2 linked regions of the Geobacter metallireducens GS-15 genome follow. Each later gene encodes a partner of the first gene's protein in a complex. Links are inferred from orthologs where the notes say so. Each region holds a gene or a part of one and is shown in the gene's direction. Other genes may lie near its edges. The genes, in order: tsaD and tsaE.

Region 1 (6,838 bases):
AAATTGCCGCCGTGGCCCGTCGCGCCGGAGTTCTCACCCTTGTGGATGCCGCCCAGAGCGCGGGAATGATTCCCCTCGACGTTTCGGCCATGGGGATCGATCTCCTGGCAGCGCCGGGGCACAAGGGGCTCATGGGGCCCCCGGGGACCGGCATTCTCTGTGTGGCCGAAGGTGTGGATCTGGAACCGCTTTTTGTCGGGGGGACAGGGGGATACTCGTCGGGCGTGGAACAGCCCGACGCCATGCCCGAACGGTTCGAAAGCGGGACCCACAATCTGCCGGGCATCGCCGGTCTCGGGGCAGGTGTCGATTTCATCCGAACCGTGGGACTGGAAGTGATCCGGAAGCGGGAAGAGGAACTGGTCGCCTTTCTCATGGATGGGCTCGGAGCGCTGCCGGGAGTAACCTGCCACGGACCATTGCCGGACGAACCGCGGGGGGGGCTCGTGAGTTTCACGGTGGAGGGAGTCGACCCTCAGACCATCGGTTTCCGGCTCGATCAGGAGTTCGATATCTGCGTGCGGGTAGGGCTCCACTGCGCCCCTGCTGCCCACCGGACCATCGGCACCTATCCCGGCGGCGCGGTCAGGGTGAGCCCCGGCTACTTCACCACAGATGAAGAGATCGGTACCTTTCTCCAGGCGATGGGGAAGATTATCAGCTCTCCGTGAGAGTCCCCTTTCCGTACGGTTATGTCCGTGTTATGGCCCCACAACTCATGATGAATGATTCGTCAAAGGGGGAAGTATGAATAAGCGATTCCTTGTTGCACTTTGCCTCGTAGTGGCATGTCTCGCCGGATGTTCGCTTCCCCCCGAGAAGCCGGTGACCAAGGACGAACTCTACGCAACGGGTATCTACAACTTTTACACCATCAAGGAATCGCCCGAGAGCGTCCTTGCGGCGATCAACCGCGAGGGAGAGGTGATCCTCGACGCCAGGTACCGTGACAGGCCGGTCTTTATCAAGATCCTCGCTCTCTCCTCGGGCCTTCAGGTGCATGTCATCGAAAAATAGCATCCAACCCGCGGGCGGGCATGTAGCGCATTATCTCTAAACTCCATCCACGAAAAGAGAAACCTCGATGAAAAACTTCGTACTCGATACCAACGTCCTCCTCTACGATCCCCAGGCCATTTTCAAGTTTGAGGAAAACAACATCATTATCCCCATTACGGTCATCGAAGAGGTGGACCGCTTCAAAAAGGACATGAACGAGACGGGACGCAACGCACGCCAGGTCTCCCGTTATCTGGACGACATGCGCAAGATTGGGTCCCTCTCCTCGGGCATTACCCTCGAGACCGGCGGGATGCTCCGGGTGGAGATGTACGAGGAGAAGATCATGAAGCGGCTTCCTCCCGAGTTGCGCGAGGAGCGGGGGGACAACCGGATACTGGCGGTGGCCGTCAAGATTCTGGAAGAAAACGGTGGCGCGCCCGTCGTGTTCGTCACCAAGGATACGAACTTGCGGATAAAGGCCGACGCCATCGGCCTCAAGGCCGAGGATTACGAATCGGATAAGGTCGACATCGAAGAGCTCTACCCCGGTTTCACCGAGATCGACGTGGCGGCCGATACCGTTGACCGGTTCCATGGCCAGGGGTGGGTGGAGTTGCCCGGACAGACCTTCTTCCCGAACCAGTGCGTCACCCTGCGGGATGAAGCGAACCCTTCCCATACGGCCCTCGGCAAGTACCGGGTGGGGGATGGGAAAATCACTCCCCTCATCAAGACCGGCAAGGAGGGGGTCTGGAGCATTTTCCCCCGCAACCGCGAGCAGGCCTTTGCCTTCGATCTTCTACTCGACGACTCCATCAAGCTCGTGACCCTCGTGGGGAAGGCCGGTACAGGCAAGACGCTGCTGGCCATTGCTGCGGGCCTCCACAAGACCGCCGAGGAGAACGTCTTCAACCGCCTTCTCGTCTCCCGGCCCGTCTTTCCCATGGGGCGCGACCTGGGGTTCCTTCCCGGAGATATCGAGGAGAAGCTCGCCCCCTGGATGCAGCCCATCTTCGACAACGTGGAACTTCTCCTGTCGGGGCATGAGGCCGAGAAGCGCCACAGCAAGGGGTATAAGGAGCTCATGGCCATGGGGATCATGGAAATTGAGCCCCTCACCTACATCCGGGGTCGCTCCATACCGAACCAGTTCATGATCGTCGACGAGGCCCAGAACCTCACGCCTCACGAGATCAAGACCATCATTACCCGGGCTGGGGAGGGGACCAAGATCGTCCTCACCGGCGACCCCTACCAGATTGACAACCCCTATGTGGATGCCTCGTCCAACGGCCTTACCTACGTGGTGGAGCGCTTCAAGGAGCAGGCAATCGCCGGCCATGTCACCATGACCAAGGGCGAGCGCTCCGACCTGGCGGAACTGGCGGCGAATCTGCTGTAATGCTCATTCTCACGATCGAAACATCCTGCGACGAAACCGCCGCCGCGGTGGTCCGCGACGGGCGCACGGTGCTGTCGAGCATCGTTGCGACCCAGGTGAAGGACCATGCCGTCTACGGGGGGGTTGTCCCTGAGATAGCCTCCCGCAAACATCTGGAGAGCATCCCGGTCGTCATCGACGAAGCCCTCCGCACTGCTTCGGTCTCCCTCGACGCCATCGAGGGGGTCGCCGTGACCCAGGGGCCGGGACTGGCCGGGGCACTTCTGGTGGGTACCGCCGTTGCCAAGGCCATCGCCTTTGCCCGCCGGCTCCCCATCGTTGGGGTGAACCATATCGAAGGGCACCTCTCGGCCATTTTCCTGGAGCGAGAGGTGGCGTTTCCCTTCGTGGCCCTCGCCGTCTCGGGGGGGCATACCCATCTCTACCGGGTCGACGGCATCGGCCGCTACACCACCCTCGGCCAGACCCGCGACGACGCTGCCGGCGAGGCCTTCGACAAAGTCGCAAAGCTCTTGGGACTCCCCTATCCGGGCGGGGTTGAGATCGATCGCCTTGCCGCCGAGGGGGACCCAGCCAGCATTTCCTTCCCCCGGCCGCTCCTCCACGACGGCAGCTTCAACTTCAGCTTCAGCGGCCTCAAGACTGCGGTTCTGAACCATGTCCGCAAGAATCCGGTCCAGGAGGATGGCCAGCAACTCCGGGACCTCTGCGCTTCGTTTCAACGGGCCGCCTGCGACGTGCTCGTGACGAAAACGCTCCTTGCCGCAGAGACCGAGGGGATCGGTCGGGTCGTGGTTGCCGGCGGCGTTGCCTGCAATAGCGCCCTGCGCCGCGACATGGCCCGGGAGGCTGCTGACAGGGGAATCGAGCTCGCCATCCCTTCTCCTTCCCTCTGTAGCGATAACGCCGCCATGCTGGCGGTTCCCGGTGATTTCTACCTCTCCCGGGGGATCAGCGACGGCCTCTCCCTGGACGCCTTGGTAAACTGGCCCTTGGATACGATCCGGACGAGGCTGGAGTCGTGAGAGGGGAGGGGATTCGCGCCCGCAAGGCGCTGGGGCAGAATTTTCTCGTGGACCGTCATGTTCTCGCACGGATCGCGGACATCGTCGATATGCGGCCCGACGACCGCATTCTGGAAGTGGGGCCGGGAAAGGGCGCCCTCACCGAGATGCTGGCTCATCGATGCGCGCGCCTTGTGGCGGTGGAGTTGGACACGCGGCTCGTGCCGGTACTCCGCCAGGCCTTTCGGGATAACCCGCGAGTGGAGATCGTCCACGGCGACATTCTGGAGATCGACCTGCGCGACCTCCTGGCTTATGAAGGGGGAGAACGGTGGAAGGTGGCAGCCAATCTCCCCTACAACATATCCACGCCGGTTCTCTTTGCGTTTCTCGACAACCGCGATCTCTTCTCCCGTCTGGTGCTCATGCTTCAGAAGGAAGTGGGCGACCGCCTCGCCGCCTCACCGGGGACTAAGGATTACGGCATCCTGTCGGTCTTTTTCCAACTTCATTTTGATGTGACGCGGGAAATGATCGTCAGACCAGGTTCGTTCCATCCCGTGCCGAAGGTGGACTCGGCCGTCCTGAGCTTCGTCCCCCTCGAAAAGCCCCGGGTGGCTGTGGGAGACGAGCAGTATTTCCGCCGCCTCGTGAAAGGGGCTTTCTCCATGCGGCGAAAAACCCTCTGGAACTGTCTGAAAAATGCCGGCCTGGGGCTTTCCGGGGAGCAGTTGTCTGAAGCCCTTGCAGTGTGCGGGATAGAGCCGGGGAGGCGTGGTGAGACCCTGAGCCTTGACGAGTTTGCGGCCCTTTCCCGGGCCATGATGGCATTGGGGGGAAAATAGAAAAGCCGCCCGGAGAGGACGGCTTTCACCGTTGATGAGGGGAAAATGGCGGGTTAAGCCTTTTTCTTCCGCGGCGCTCCCTTTGGCTTTGCCGGCTTCTCGGCGGGCGCCCCTTTCTTTTCCTGGATCTTGGTAGCCCTTACTGCGCGGGCCTTGGCCAGATTATCGGCAAGCCCCCGCTCTTGGGCCATTTTCTTGCGCGCTTCGGAGAACTTCCTGGCAGTCAGGGCCTGGGAAGACGGAATGTTGAACTGCTTCCGGTATTCCCTCGGCTTCATGTCATGGACCTGGGCCAGATGGCGGGTGAGGGTCTTCATCCCTCCTTTGCCGCAGATCATGCAGACGACCTGATCTGCCTGGAAAGCCTTCTTGAGACTGATGACGGGAGCCTTGGTCTCTTCTGCCTGCGCGGCCTCGGGCGCGCCTCCTTCAAGCTGCTGCAGAGTCGTGTACACTTTCTGAATTTCCTGTACCAGTTCTTCGGTGGAAAGTTCTGACATAGCAGCGTGTGAAGAGACAATGCCTGCCGTTAATTCCAACAATGTCGAAGCCATTCGGTTTCCCTCCCTTTGTCAATGAAAGAGTTTATGACGTTATTTAATCTTGTAACGTGAACATTGATCGAAATCAAGCGGCAAATCGCATTTTTACAGAATAAATTACAATTGACGCTCCTTATGGGATTCTGTTAGGTTTGTTTCGTTGCCCGAATGCCGAAGATTTTGTGTGAAAGGAATGCCTGCCATGGCGTACATTGAGATAGACGAATCGCGCTGCAAGGGGTGTGGCCTGTGCACGCTCGCCTGTTCGAGAAAGCTTGTAATAATGAGCGACACCGCCAATAAACAGGGGTATGTGACTGCGGTTGCAACCCATCAGGATCAGTGCACCGGTTGTTCTCTCTGTGCGGAAATCTGTCCCGATGTTGCCATTGTGGTGTTCAAGTGATACCGGGCTAATTGTTCGCATACGCCTGCAGCGAAGTTTGATTTGTCCTGAAAGGTTTCTGTCAGACCGTTTTTTCTGATTCATTCACGGAGGTTGCTTTGACAAAGCGTCTGTTCATGAAAGGGAACGAAGCCCTTGCCATGGCCGCCATTGAGGCCGGGTGCCGCTACTACTTCGGCTATCCCATCACTCCCCAGAGCGATATCCCCGAATACATGTCGCGGGAACTCCCCAAGCTTGGCGGCGAATTCATCCAGGCCGAGAGCGAGGTCGCTTCCATCAACATGCTTCTCGGCGCCTCGGCCACCGGCGTGCGGGCCATGACCTCGTCATCCAGTCCCGGCATTTCCCTGAAACAGGAGGGGATTTCCTATATGGCCGGCGCGGAGTTGCCCGGGGTGATCGTCAACATCTGCCGGTCGGGCCCGGGGCTCGGCGGCATCGACGCCTCCCAGGCCGACTACTTTCAAGCGGTCAAGGGGGGAGGGCATGGCGGCTATCACATCATCGTCCTTGCCCCGGCGTCGGTCCAGGAGATGTATGACCTGACGATGCTCGCCTTTGACCTCGCCGACCTCTACCGGATGCCGTCGATGATCCTCGGCGATTCCGTTGTCGGCCAGATGAAGGAGTCGGTCATTCCCAATAAACGCCCCGAGCGGAACCTCCCCCCTAAGGACTGGGTCGTCCGCGGCAAGGGGGACGGCGAACAGCGGGTCGTGAAGTCGCTCTATTTGGGGGACGGCGAGTTGGAGGCCCACAACTGGAAGCTTCACGCCCGGTACGGGGAGCTGAAAGCAAAAGAAGCCCGGTGGGAAGAATTCATGCTCGATGATGCCGAGCTCGTTGTCACGGCCTTCGGTTCGGCCGCCCGTATCGCCAAGAGTGCCGTCATGGCCGCCCGCGACAAGGGCCTCAAGGTGGGGTTGCTGCGTCCGATAACCCTTTACCCCTTTCCGGAGAAAGCCTTCCTCGCCGCAACGGAGCGGTGCAAGAAAGTGCTCGACATCGAGCTCAACGCCGGCCAGATGGTGGAGGACGTCCGTCTCTCCGTAGCCCGCGACGCAGAGGTCTTCTTCTACGGCAGGCCCCCGGGGGCTGGTTCTCTCCCTACTCCTGAGGAGTTGCTGGAACAGATCACTAACTATTACGTCTAGGGGGGATCACCGGGGATGATTTGATTGATGGTTTTTTACCGGTCCCCGGTTCCTGATCCCCGATCCCGAGGTTTTTAATGCAACAGGTCTTCAAAAAACCGGTCAGTCTCAAGGATGTCCAGACCCACTTTTGCCCCGGCTGCCATCACGGCACCTTTCACCGTCTCGTGGCCGAGGCCATGGACGAGTTCGGCGTCCAGAAGAGGACCATCGGCGTCGCGTCGGTTGGGTGTTCGGTCTTTCTCTACGGCTATTTTGATATTGACGTGGTCGAAGCTCCCCATGGCCGGGCTCCGGCGGTGGCCACCGGCGTCAAGCGTGCCCGGCCCGACGCCTTTGTCTTCACCTACCAGGGTGACGGCGACCTGGCCGCCATCGGCACCTCCGAGATCATCCACGCCGCCAACCGTGGCGAGGACATGACGGTCATCTTCGTCAACAACACCACCTATGGCATGACCGGTGGCCAGATGGCCCCCA
Region 2 (6,590 bases), 630 kb from region 1 along the record:
GCATTTAGACACTGCACGCCTTATCCGCCATCTCGTCACCAAGATCGAGACCCCTCTTGTGATAGATGCCGATGGTCTGAACGCCCTGTCCGAAGACCCCGCCATCTTGCAGCGAAAACGGAGCAACTGCATCGTCCTTACCCCGCATCCGGGCGAAATGGCCCGTCTTACCGGCACCTCCACCGCGATTATCGAGGCAGACCGGATTGCTGCGGCGCGTGAGTTTGCAGAACAGAATGGCGTGTATATGATACTGAAAGGTGCCCGTACGGTCATTGCTGCGCCGGACGGACGGGTCGCCATCAACGGGAGCGGTAACCCTGGTATGGCGTCGGGGGGGATGGGTGACGTCCTTACCGGCATCCTGGCATCTCTCTTGGGGCAGGGATACGAACCCTTTGACGCCTGCCGGCTCGGCGTGTTCATTCATGGTCACGCCGCAGATTTGGTGGCAGCCGACAAGGGAGAAATCGGCATGTCGGCCGTCGACGTTCAGGAAAGACTCCCCTGGGCATTCAAAACGCTAACCCTATAATTGAAAGAAAGGATGCTAATATGTTGAAAGTACGAGATATAATGACGACTGATGTCGTGTCGGTCAAAAGGGAAACCACAATCAGGGAGTTGGCGGAGATATTCACGAAACATCGGGTCGGCAGCGTACCGGTAGTGGATGAGAGCGGCAACCTCATCGGCATCGTCACTGAATCGGACCTTATCGAACAGGATAAAAGCCTTCACATACCTACGGTCATCTCTCTTTTCGACTGGGTTATTTACCTTGAGAGCGAGAAAAAATTCGAAAAGGAACTCCAGAAGATGACCGGCCAGACTGTCGGGGATCTCTATACCGACACTGCGGAGATGGTAACGCCGGATACCCCCGTGAGCGAGGTGGCCGATATCATGAGCAGCAAGAAGCTCCATGCTTTGCCGGTCGTGGAGGGAAAACGGCTCGTCGGCATGGTTTCCCGCATTGACCTCATCAGAACAATGGTGAAGTAGCGCGTTGTGGTTTCAGTTACTTCGCACAGTGTTGAAGAGACTATCCGGCTGGGTGAGCGGCTTGGGCGACTGCTGGAGCCGGGGAGTTTTATCGCCCTCACCGGAGAGTTGGGCGCAGGCAAGACCCAGTTTGTACGGGGGGTAGCCTCCGGTCTGGGTATTGATAGCTCTGTACCCATTACAAGTCCTACGTTTACCCTTCTGAATGAGTACCAGGGACGAATCAGACTTTACCATTTCGATCTCTACCGTCTTGGTGGCGTCGATGATGCAGCAGAACTCGGTTTTGACGAGTACTTCGATGGGAATGGAGTCTGCCTCGTCGAGTGGGCCGAACGGCTTGGTTCTGATATCCTAACGGAACGTCTTGATATTATATTTGATTATTTAAGCGATACCGAGCGGCGTATCGACTTTATTTCGCACGGCTCAAACCATGAGGCATTATTAAAAAAATGTTTTGACCGTCGTTTGGATTCCTGCTATTAAGGGACGACGCGAAGCGGCGTATTCATTAGGACTCGATACGTAAAGGAGGAACGGTAGATGGCTCTGGTGGTCCAAAAATACGGCGGCACCTCAATGGGATCGATTGAACGGATCCGCAATGTTGCCAAGAGGGTCGCCAAGACCTACGACGCGGGCAACGATATGGTGGTCGTCGTTTCGGCCATGTCCGGCGAAACCAACAAGCTCGTGGCCCTGGCCAATGAGGTGTGCGAGTTTCCCGATAACCGCGAGTATGACGTTCTGGTTGCCTCGGGCGAACAGGTATCCATCGCCCTTCTCGCCATGTGTCTCAAATCCATGGGATACAAAGCAAAATCCTACCATGGCTGGCAGGTGCCGATCATTACCGACAGCGTCTTCAGCAAGGCCCGCATTGAAGAGATTCCCGACGCAAAGGTGAGGGCTGACCTCAAGGACGGGACTATCGTTGTCGTGGCCGGTTTCCAGGGGATAGACAAGGACGGCAACGTTACCACGTTGGGGCGCGGCGGTTCCGATACCTCGGCCGTGGCCATGGCTGCCGCCATGAAGGCCGATGTCTGCGAGATCTACACCGACGTTGACGGTGTCTACACCACCGACCCCAACATCTGTGAGGACGCCCGTAAGATCGATAAGATTTCCTACGACGAGATGCTGGAACTGGCGAGCCTTGGAGCGAAAGTGCTCCAGATTCGTTCAGTCGAATTTGCCAAGAAATACAATGTGGACATACATGTCCGCTCAAGTTTCAATGACAATCAAGGGACTATGGTCACCAAGGAGGATAAGGACATGGAAGCTGTACTCGTTTCGGGTATCGCCTACGACAAGAATGAAGCTAAGATTGCCGTACTGGGCGTGCCGGACAAACCGGGGATTGCCGCCAAGATTTTGTCGTCCCTTTCCGATGCCAATATCTCGGTCGATATGATCGTCCAGAACGTGAGTGGTGGCGATCTTACCGATTTCACTTTTACTGTCACCAAGGCCGACTTCAAAAAGGCACTTGCCATCACCAAGGAAATTGCCACTGAGATCAAGGCAACGGGCGTGTCGGCCGATGAAAGCATTTCCAAGGTCTCCATCGTCGGCGTCGGCATGCGGAGCCATGCCGGTGTCGCCACCAAGATGTTCCAAACCCTTGCAAATGAAGGAATCAATATTCAGATGATTTCCACCTCCGAGATCAAGGTGTCTGTCGTTATTGACGCCAAGTACACGGAACTCGCCGTGAGGGTGCTCCACGAGGCATTCGGCCTTTCCGGCAAATAGCTTCAGATTAACTTCAGCGTATTCGTGTATAGCGTCTAGTGTCCGGCAACGCCGGCATGCTAAACGCTATACGCGTATCTAACACTTCATTTCAAAGGTGAATCAATGAGTCTCGTTAAACTGTACGATACCACCCTTCGTGACGGCACCCAGGCAGAGGACATATCGTTCCTCGTTGAAGACAAGATCCGTATCGCCAATAGGCTTGACGAGATCGGAATCCATTACATTGAAGGGGGGTGGCCCGGCAGCAACCCCAAGGATGTCGCCTTCTTCAAAGACATCAAGAAGGAGAAGCTCTCCCAGGCGAAGATCGCCGCTTTTGGTTCGACCCGCCGCGCCAAGATAACCCCTGACAAAGACCACAACCTGAAGACCCTCGTGCAGGCCGAGCCCGATGTCTGCACCATTTTCGGCAAAACCTGGGATTTTCATGTTCGGGAAGCATTGCGCATTTCCAACGAGGAGAATCTCGAGCTGATCTTCGATTCTCTTGAATATCTGAAGACCCGGGTTCCCGAGGTTTTCTACGACGCAGAGCACTTCTTTGACGGCTACAAGGCCAATCCCGACTATGCCATCAAAACCCTCAAGGCTGCTCAGGATGCCAAGGCCGACTGCATTGTGCTTTGTGACACCAACGGCGGTACTATGCCGTTCGAGCTTGCCGAGATTATCCGCGAGGTTCGCAAGCACATCTCAGCTCCCTTGGGCATTCACACACACAATGACTCCGAGTGTGCGGTCGCTAACTCTCTTCATGCGGTCAATGAGGGGATTGTGCAGGTTCAGGGCACCATCAACGGTTTTGGTGAGCGGTGCGGTAATGCCAATCTCTGCTCCATCATGCCTGCCCTCAGGCTCAAGATGAAGGCGGAGTGCGTGAGTGATGAGCAATTGAAGAAACTTCGGGATCTCTCCCGTTTTGTGTACGAACTGGCGAACCTTTCCCCTGACAAGCATCAGCCTTATGTGGGTAATTCAGCCTTTGCCCACAAGGGCGGGGTCCACGTGAGCGCCATTCAGCGCCATCCCGAGACCTATGAGCACATGAGGCCTGAACTGGTCGGCAACATGACCCGGGTGCTCATTTCCGACCTCTCCGGCCGCTCCAATATCCTTGCCAAGGCCGAGGAATTCAATATCAACATGGACAGCAAGGATCCGGTTACCCTTGAAATCCTCGATAATATCAAAGAGATGGAGAATCGGGGGTACCAGTTTGAGGGGGCCGAGGCTTCATTTGAATTGCTGATGAAGCGTGCTCTCGGTACTCATCGGAAGTTTTTCTCGGTTATCGGTTTCCGGGTTATTGATGAGAAACGCCACGAAGACCAGAAGCCTTTTTCCGAGGCGACTATCATGGTCAAGGTTGGCGGCAAGGTGGAGCACACTGCGGCTGAAGGCAACGGTCCAGTCAACGCTCTCGACAATGCCCTTCGCAAGGCCCTGGAGAAGTTCTATCCGAAACTGAAGGAAGTGAAGCTTCTTGACTACAAGGTTCGCGTCCTGCCGGCAGGGCAGGGTACAGCCTCATCCATTCGCGTTCTCATCGAGTCGGGCGACAAGGAAGCGCGGTGGGGGACGGTTGGTGTCTCGGAAAACATCATCGATGCCTCCTATCAGGCTCTGATCGACAGTATTGAGTACAAACTCCACAGGACAGAGGATGCGGAGGGCGTCAATAAATGAGGGAACGGGCGCATCTCATTGCGCTCTGGACCCTAGCAGTTCTGGCAAGTACTGTTTTAGTCACGAAAGGCCGTGGATTGCCACTCACTGAGGGTGGATCCACGGCCTTTCTTCTTGACCGCTCCAATGGCGTTAGGGTTAAGGTTACCGGTATTCAGGGAAAGTCTGGCGTTTATTGTCTTCCCGAAGACGCAGTCTTAAAGAGCGTCATAATTATGGCGTATCGAGGACTCACGGCAAATGCTTCAAAATCGTCCGACTTTGCCACTCGTCTCAAAGATGGAGACTGGGTAATGTTTGAGAGGGATGCCTCAGAACCAGTCAAAATTTCGTTGAAAACGATGCCTGCAACTGAAAGGATACTTCTAGGTATTCCACTTGACCCAGCCACAATGACCGAATCAGAATGGGAGCTACTTCCCGGGATCGGACCAACTCTCGCACGAAGGATTGTATTTGACCGTCAATACAATGGCGGTTTCAGGTCTATTAGAGACCTCGAGAGAGTTTCAGGCATAGGGAAAGTGACGGTGGACAAGCTGGAGCGATATTTCCCAAACACTGTAACGCATTGAATTATCAATAATAATTATTGATCGGGACAAGATTGAGAGTGTCATTCATTAGAGCTTGACCCGTTTGGCACATATGGTGAAATCTTCACTGCACTCACATCAAACTCTGCAGTGGAGGGGCTCCAAATGAAATGTCCAAAGTGCAAAGGGAGAATGTTTGCTGAAAAGTTTTATGATTTTGTAAGATCGTTCGACGCTTGGAAATGCACCTGCTGCGGCGAAGTGATAGACCCGACAATTCTGGCCAATCGGGCGAGAAATCATAACCTCTTCTTGGGCTAATAGGTTATCCCAAGAGGATCCAAAGAGAGGAAAGCATGGTCTTTCCTCTCTTTTTTTGTCTAAAATGATGACACGTTTAGGAGTCCTTTTATGGGGTTGGGGTCAGAGAATCTGGATACGAAGCGCTTCACGGATGAAATGCTCGACTGGGTCAGGGGCAGAGGCAAAATACTGATAGTGATCCATGATAACCCTGACCCGGACTGTCTCGCTTCGGCCATAGCGCTTCGCCATCTCTTCGTTATGAAGGTCAATCGCGAGGCTACAATCGCTTTTTCGGGCATGATTAGTAGGAGCGAGAATCTTGCCATGGCGAAGGAACTCGAAATTCCTCTAACTCCAATAGGGCTTATCAACTTCCGGGAGTTCTCCGTGGTCTGCATGCTGGACACGCAGCCAGGGACCGGGAACAACTCACTGCCAGCCGACAGCAGTGTTGATATTCTCGTCGATCATCATCCGATGCGGGAAACAAGCGAGAAGTGCCGATGGGTCGATATTCGTGAGGATTACGGAGTCACGGCAACCATACTTTACGAATACCTCGTGACTCAAGGCGTCTATCTGGGGACCAAGCTGGCAACAGCACTTTTTTACGCCATAAAATCAGAAACTCAGGATCTCGGCAGGGAGGCGAACAAGCCTGACCGAGACGCTTATCTCAAGCTGTTTACACTTTCCAACAAGAAACTTCTCTACGAAATCACTCATCCGAAACTTCCTGTCGAATATTATCTTATGGTGAATAGGGCTCTCGAAAATACCAAGATCTACGGGAAGCTCCTGATAACTAATCTCGCACAGATGAATTTTCCCGAAATGGTTGCCGAAATGGCAGATTTTTTCTTAAGGTTGGAAGGAATAGAATTAGTGCTTGCAATGGGGCAGTACGGCGATGGGATGCTGTTGTCGTTACGCACGATCCGGCACGATCTGAATGCCGGTATTCTTATTGGGGTTTTGGTTGAGGGAAGAGGGCACGCTGGCGGTCATGGCATGATGGCAGGGGGAAAGATTGAAAATGTGCCCGCTTCACCGGAGGCAATTCACGAAGCCGAGGATTTCCTTGCCAATAGACTCCTGGCTGAGCTTCATATTGTCGACACCAAGCCGCAAAGATTGCAGGAACTCAGAGAAAAGCGAAATTTTAACGATCCACTACGTGAGGTGTAAGGTCTCGTCATGTCATGCAGATTGACATCCTCCAGCCTATCGTTTAGTGTACGCAGCTTAAAATTTAGCACAGAGAGGTGAAATATGCGTTCGGACGGC

The links.
Region 2: the proteins of tsaD (region 1) and tsaE are in contact, whole or in part, in a crystal structure (PDB 6N9A), measured with the Thermotoga maritima proteins. The link is inferred for Geobacter metallireducens GS-15 from one-to-one orthologs. Residues at the interface, in WP_004082750.1 of Thermotoga maritima: Cys10, Asp11, Arg49, His50, Leu82, Gly84, Gly135, Gly136, Glu154, Thr155, Leu156, Asp157, Asp158, Ser159, Glu162, Asp165, Lys166, Arg169, Leu170, Tyr175, Lys213, Thr214, Leu217, Tyr218, Gln221, Arg222, Asn324; in WP_004082108.1 of Thermotoga maritima: Leu37, Gly38, Lys46, Lys57, Val59, Lys60, Ser61, Thr63, Phe64, Thr65, Leu66, Met67, Val69, Pro71, Tyr82, Arg83, Leu84, Asp86, Asp88, Phe89, Asp93, Ile128, Asp130, Glu131, Arg134.

What each region holds. Positions count from the first base shown.
Region 1 is NC_007517.1:1,463,420-1,470,257, forward strand. What follows is about bases 1,417-4,416. They hold tsaD (tRNA (adenosine(37)-N6)-threonylcarbamoyltransferase complex transferase subunit TsaD), read left to right. Parts: upstream 1,417-2,403; coding sequence 2,404-3,429; downstream 3,430-4,416. Other genes in these bases: GMET_RS06555 (PhoH family protein), read left to right, coding at 1,417-2,404; rsmA (16S rRNA (adenine(1518)-N(6)/adenine(1519)-N(6))-dimethyltransferase RsmA), read left to right, coding at 3,426-4,253; GMET_RS06570 (MucR family transcriptional regulator), read right to left, coding at 4,307-4,416. In the rest of the region: GMET_RS06545 (aminotransferase class V-fold PLP-dependent enzyme), read left to right, coding at 1-671; GMET_RS06550 (hypothetical protein), read left to right, coding at 748-1,017; more of GMET_RS06555, read left to right, coding at 1,085-1,416; more of GMET_RS06570, read right to left, coding at 4,417-4,807; GMET_RS06575 (4Fe-4S dicluster domain-containing protein), read left to right, coding at 4,998-5,201; GMET_RS06580 (3-methyl-2-oxobutanoate dehydrogenase subunit VorB), read left to right, coding at 5,300-6,358; GMET_RS06585 (thiamine pyrophosphate-dependent enzyme), read left to right, coding at 6,436-6,838.
Region 2 is NC_007517.1:2,091,891-2,098,480, reverse strand. Bases 1-2,752 are described here. They hold tsaE (tRNA (adenosine(37)-N6)-threonylcarbamoyltransferase complex ATPase subunit type 1 TsaE), read left to right. Parts: upstream 1-1,011; coding sequence 1,012-1,494; downstream 1,495-2,752. Other genes in these bases: GMET_RS09500 (aspartate kinase), read left to right, coding at 1,552-2,752; GMET_RS09510 (CBS domain-containing protein), read left to right, coding at 556-1,005; GMET_RS09515 (bifunctional ADP-dependent NAD(P)H-hydrate dehydratase/NAD(P)H-hydrate epimerase), read left to right, coding at 1-535. Also shown: more of GMET_RS09500, read left to right, coding at 2,753-2,769; cimA (citramalate synthase), read left to right, coding at 2,875-4,461; GMET_RS09490 (ComEA family DNA-binding protein), read left to right, coding at 4,458-5,036; GMET_RS09485 (DHH family phosphoesterase), read left to right, coding at 5,409-6,491; rph (ribonuclease PH), read left to right, coding at 6,576-6,590. UniProt on the Escherichia coli protein: Required for the formation of a threonylcarbamoyl group on adenosine at position 37 (t(6)A37) in tRNAs that read codons beginning with adenine.